DNA from 2 places in the Anaeromusa burkinensis DSM 3853 genome. Region 2 is predicted to be linked to the other one. Evidence: riboswitches for the same ligand, from Rfam matches in the RefSeq annotation. Region 2 holds a riboswitch; the other holds the start of a gene.
The links. A riboswitch is a leader RNA that binds a small molecule or an ion and turns the genes downstream of it on or off. The one in region 2 is predicted to bind cyclic di-GMP.
Positions count from the first base shown of each region.

Region 1: another riboswitch for cyclic di-GMP. It lies ahead of C508_RS19525 (HD domain-containing phosphohydrolase); the one in region 2 lies ahead of C508_RS0115735 (methyl-accepting chemotaxis protein).

Region 1 covers NZ_KB894597.1:58,926-62,076, forward strand. Annotated here, with positions in the region: gene C508_RS19525 (HD domain-containing phosphohydrolase) at 1-1,407, opposite strand, end outside; cyclic di-GMP riboswitch class I at 1,576-1,660, opposite strand; gene C508_RS0112380 (amino acid permease) at 1,869-3,151, opposite strand, start outside.
Region 2 covers NZ_KB894609.1:35,025-38,175, reverse strand. Annotated here, with positions in the region: gene C508_RS0115750 (DedA family protein) at 1-57, shown strand, start outside; gene C508_RS0115745 (DUF3887 domain-containing protein) at 96-530, opposite strand; gene C508_RS0115740 (hypothetical protein) at 532-939, opposite strand; cyclic di-GMP riboswitch class I at 1,103-1,188, shown strand; gene C508_RS0115735 (methyl-accepting chemotaxis protein) at 1,310-3,001, shown strand.

The sequences.
Region 1 (3,151 bases), on a different contig from region 2:
AAGCAGATCATGATTCACCTGCGCCGTTTTTTGATATTGCTCGCGCAGTTCTTCCTCCGTTGCAAGCAACTCTTCATGGGTGGCGCTTAACTGCTCGTAATGTTCCTGCAGTTTTTGTTTTGCTTGGACCCGCTCCGTAATATCAAAGGCGGCGCCTACAACAGCCCATACTGAGCCACTTTCATTTTTCAAAGGGATTAGCTGGTGGCTCCACCAGCGAGCTTGAAACAAGAATTCTCCTATAACCGTTTCCCCTAGCAGCGCACGTTGCACTTGATTCACAAGCTCTGGATGATTTTTATAAACCGCAAAAGCCGATGCGCCCACTTCACGACGAGTTCCCTGGGAGCCGTCGTTTTGCAAGCCTTCCCCCTCAGAAAGAGTAAAGCTCCCGTAGCTATCTAATGCATAAAACACGATGGGCGTATGTGCGATAAATGTACGGAGCCATAGCTCTTCTTTATGTTGTTTACGAAGACTAGATAACATATAGCTAGCTGCCAAAACAATGCCCAGGCTAAGCATAGACGCCGCCAGCAAAGATATGGTTCTATGTTGGTAGTATAAGTTCAATACGTCTTGCGAAGTCCCTACTTGAATAACAAGGGGATAGTCTTGCATCTTTCTATAGCTTTCGACCAACGTCTCCTTCGTTTGTGTTGCCAGAAAATCTCCATAGCTTTTAGTTATAATATCTTCTTGTTCTTCCAATTGTTGAAAAACGGGATCCTGACTTAGGTTATTACCAATTTCACTTTCACGGCCACTAGCCCGCACAACACCATCTAATCCGATAAAGCGAATCGTATAGTTCCGAGAAAAATTCATTTCCTGATAAAAAGAAGAAAAATACTCTGGTTTCATTGCAATAATGGCCACGCCAGCAAATTGTCCATCTGGATAGGCCAAGCGCTTCGTTAAATGAATACTAAGCCGTTGAGATGTTTTTCCTTTGTACGGCTTTCCAATATATAGTTCATCACGACCACTTTCGGTATGGTACAAAAAATGAGGAACATCCGCGATATTAATTCCTTGGCCTTCACCAATCGTATTTAAGACAAAATCCCCTTTATTATCTACTATACCGGCTGCTAATATAGGATCCAAACGAATTTGCCGAAAAAGTCTTTCCAGCCCTGGAGTCCTGGTATAGGTTTGCTCATATTCGTCTCTCATATGATTTAAGTAAAATTCATTTGTATTCAGCACACGACGAACATGCTCTTCAAAAGCCATCCCCATACGCTCGCAATCATGCTTGGCTTCTTCCATCACGGTTCGATGTTCAAAATAAAGCAAGCTCAACGTACTCGTCCACACAATGATAAGCAAACACGCAGAGCCAAATAAAAGAAAGCGTTTTAGAAATTGCCAATTTCGCAAAAATCCTTTTTTGTGCTGCAAGTATAAACCTCCTAGACTTCCTATTTATTAACCCTAGCTTGATTTTTCACAGGTCTCATGACATGGCCTCGACGCCTGTTACGCGATTATTTTACCGGCTTATTGGTTCAACTTTTTCTATAAAAAAATACCGGCCAAAATTGGGCCGGTATTTTTATGGCTATATGCCCCGGCAACTTGGCAATCATAGACAATCGTCCTTAGACCCATAGCTTTGCGTCCTTACCTTTCGGCAAGTTTGCTTTTTACAATTTTATTAGAAATCATTACATGACTAGAATCATTATATTGTAAATTTAGTCTAACTTCCTAGGCAACTATAGTCAATTACATTTTATTACAATTTCTAAGTCTAACTTATCTTTAAACATGGCCCTTCGTCTTAATGCCGCATAAAAAATAGCGTATCAGTAAAAGCTGATACGCTATAAAGTCTAACTTATTGGGGTCATATCATCTTTTCAATTAACCTGGCAACGTTCTTCCACTACGGCGACCGCTTTATTGCGGCTCTTCAAGACTTGATATGCCAAGAATAAGCCTCCATACCAGAAGGGCGCCACGTAAAGGCCCACTAAATTATCCGGATCATAACTCATCCCTAATACAACAGCCCCCAAGAAAAGCAACACGCCGTAATTTGCGTACGGAAAAAGAGGCATCTTATACTGCAACCGACTAAATTGCTCTTCGCTTAGTCCTTTGCGCCATTTTAAGTGAATACACATAATAAGAGCCCAAGTCCAAATACATCCAGTGACCGTACACGCCGACATAAAATAGAACACCGTATCTGGATAGGAAAAGTTTAAATATACGCCAACTAGACAAGCGGCGCTGGAAAATAAAATCCCATTGGCAGGAACTTGATGCTTGGAAAGAGTTCCCAAAAACCGGGGAGCTTCTCCCCGTAGAGATAACCCATAAAGCATCCGCCCGCACACATAGATACAGCTGTTCAGACAGGACGCCGCCGAGGAAAGAATAACAAAGTTCATAACTCCTGCCGCATAGGGAATTCCCATGCGTTCAAAGATAATCACAAACGGGCTTACCCCTTTAGGCAATGTATCCCAGGGACAAATGGAAAGAATAACCGTCATCGTACCAACATAGAAAATGAGGATACGCCAGAACACTTTATCAATGGCTGATTTCAAAGAATGCTTCGGATCTTCCGCTTCTCCTGCTGTAATACCAATCATTTCAACACCAGCATAGGCGAAAACTACCATAACCAAGGCCATGGCAACGCCTTTCAGGCCAAACGGCATGAAGCCTCCATGCGCCCATAAGTTTGAAAAGCCAATCGCCTCGCCGCCATTTCCGATGCCAAACAAAATCATAGCGGATCCTAAGAAAATCATCCCTATGATAGTAACCACTTTAATTAGAGCAAACCAAAATTCAAACTCTCCGTAATATTTGACGGCGGCCAAATTCACCGCTGCAATCACCCCTAAGCAAACCAGCGCCGCCAACCATTGCGGCGTATCAACAAACCAGTATCGCGCGTAAATACCTACAGCGGCAATTTCGCACATTGCCAAAACTACCCACTGATACCAATAAGTCCAACCGGTAATAAAAGAAACCGTAGGTCCGAAAAAAGTTTTAGCATATCCAGAAAAGGAAGCGGACACAGGATGTTCCACCGTGACTTCTCCCAAGGCCCTTAGCACAAAGTACATAACGACGCCGCCCAGAGCATACGCCAGCGTCAACGCCGGCCCCGCCATCTTGC
Region 2 (3,151 bases):
CTTGTTTGGCGGAAGCGCACTAGTGGTAAAAAAACAAATAACAACAAGGACATGTAAAGATAAAAAACACCTGGCCAAGAGCCAGGTGTTTTGCTTTATTTGCTTTTCGGCTGCGGAGAATCCATCCAAAATCCTGCTACAACATAGCCGCCATCACGTTCGACCAACACATTACGAATGATGATTTCCGCTGCTTCCTTGGAAAATTTGCTTTTATAGGTAACAATGGTATACGTATCGTTTAGCTCAGCCGCAACAAACTCTTTAGAAAGATAACTGCCAAAGTTCGCTTTCGTCGCCGCAATCACTTTACGATATTCATTTTCGTTCAACTCTGTTTTCATTTTTTCATCAAAGTCTTTCGAAAAGCCCTTATAATCATCTTCATTAACAGCCTGTAAAATGTTCTCCGTTATTGGATCAGCGGCGGCCTTCACTTGCTCCGCGAAGCGGTTGCCTGCAGAACAAACAGAAAGACTCATACTAAAGATCAACATCGCCACCAACAGCATTGTTTTAAATTGTTTCATGTTACCCCCAATCATCCCCGCCAAAATCATTATCTTGGTAGTCGTCAAAGCTATTGGAAGCTATATCCTGCTGGCTGCCCTCATCCCAGGTACTTTGATTGGCAACGTCCGGCAGATTTCCCGCCTCCGCCTGTCCCAGCAAATCGTTAAATTCATCTCCATTTAAAATGCCGTTCGACGTAAGGGTCTCGCGCAATTCATCATCATCCATATTGCGCCACATATCATACTGGTGCTGGTCAATCAGATACTGCGACAACAAATACCCGAGCACCATACCGCCCAGCATGCCCCCCATGCCAAAACCGCCATTGCCTCCCATATAAGGATTCTGATTATACCCCGAACGCGAGCGAAATAACCGATACACTACATAGAGACCCAATAAAATCAAAAGCATCGTCAACATCCCAAAGCTCCTCCTGCCCGCAACACGCACGCATTGTCTGCTTTATGCGTCATTTTTATTTTGCCTATTCTCATTATAAACGGTTATTGTGACAAATGTATGAAACAGAACACAAAAAAATTGACAAACATTCCATTCTATTGTTTAATAAATATCACAATATCATAATGTAGGGCAAACCTATTGAAAAATAGGGACGCAAAGCTACGGGTCTAAGGGCTAACCGCCTATGATCGCCGCGCCGCCAACTAGCTAGTTGCTACTTGCTATTCGGACAGGCTTTCCTGTCTTTTTCTTTTTTCTCCAGCACTATGCATGGTGACGCCTCCTACCCAACACAACAGTAACAAAAAAAGGAGAGAAACACCAAGTGAATTTGACCATTGGAAAAAAGATTTTAGCAGGATTTTCAGCCGTAATTATCGCCACCTTACTCATGAGCGGGTATACGTACTACAAAATTGGTGAAATGAACCGCGAGTACCATGATGTCACAACAATCAATTTGGAGAAACTAGCCTTAGTGGAAGAACTATCCGCCCATATTATTGAAGAAGCCGCTACGGTGCGCAAATACAACCTCACCGGCGACGCTGCGGATAAAAGTAAATTTGAAGCACTCCGGAAAGAGTCTGATGCTAAACTGGCGCGCATGGAGCAAATTTTCGTAACGGAAAAAGCCAAAAAATTAATTGGTGAAATCAAGCCGGCTAAAGCCGCCTATGAAGCGTTCTCGCTACGCGCCATGCAAGCCCGGGATGCGCAGGACCAAACAACCTTGCAGCAGGTCATCCAGCAAGGCGCTCAGCCCTATACTACCGCCAAGACTAATTCTGATGAATTAGTTGTAATGATTAAAGCTTTCGTAAAAATGGAGCAAGATAAAATTGCCGCAAAAGGCCAAACTAACCAGCAACTACTGCTCTTCGTTAACGCCTTGCTGATTATCGGCTCCATTGCCATCAGCTTAGTTTTGAGCCGCGGCCTCTCCCGCGCCGCTCAGCAAATGGTGCAGGCCGCAAGAGAAATGGCTGCAGGTAAACTAACGTCTGAGCCGATCCAAGTCCGTTCTAATGATGAAATGGGTCAATTAGCAACCGCCTTCCAGGAAATGAAGGAAAGCATGCGTCATTTGATTCGCCAAGTTAGCTCCTCGGCGGAACAAGTGGCCGCCTCTTCCCAGCAATTGACCGCCAGCGCCGATCAAGCCGCCCAGGCAGGCAGCGATGTCGCTGCGGCTATTGGTTCAGTAGCACAAGGCTCGGAGCAGCAGTTGCAGGCCGTAGATACCACAGCCGCAACAATGACGCAAATGTCCGCCAACATCCAACAAGCCGCCGCTAACGCGAACCAAGTCAGCGCCCGAGCCAATGAAGCCGCGCAAGCGGCCCAGGTCGGCAGCCGTGAGGTCGACGCCGCCATTGCGCAAATGCAGCAAATTGAGGAAAATGTAGTCCAGTCTGCCGCCGTTGTCGCGCAGCTTGGCGAACGCTCTCAGGAAATCGGCCAAATCGTGGACACCATTTCCGGTATTGCCAGCCAAACAAATTTGCTGGCCCTAAACGCAGCCATTGAAGCCGCCCGAGCCGGTGAGCAAGGCCGGGGTTTTGCAGTCGTAGCCGAAGAAGTACGCAAGCTGGCGGAACAATCTCAAGGAGCCGCTAAAGAAATCGCCATGCTGATCGGTGAAATCCAAGGCGATACGGAAAAAGCCGTAACCGTCATGAATGAAGGTCCGCAGCTAGTCCAACAGGGTTCAACTGCTGTTCAGTCCGCCGGTGAAGCGTTCCATAAAATCGGCTCCCTAGTTGAAACCGTTAATATGCAGATGCAGGAAGCCTCCGCCGCTATGCAGCAAATGGCAGGCGGCAGCGAACAGATGGTTTCCGCCATGAAAGACATTGATCACCTGAGCAAGCAGGCCGTCAGCCAAACGCAAACGGTCTCCGCCTCTACGGAAGAACAGGCTGCTTCCACCGAAGAAATCGCTGCTTCCAGCCAAGCTTTAGCCAGCATGGCCGAAGAGCTGCGTCAAGAAGTCGGCAAATTTCAGCTCGCCTAACAGGTTTAACAAAAGGACTCGGCCCTGCTCTGCAGACGCCGAGTTCTTTTTTATTAAAAACAGCCATGTGTAATGTATTTTTTCAAAATTCAAACATTACTTTGACACCAACGCTCTTCTATCGTTTATAATAAATATAATACACTAATA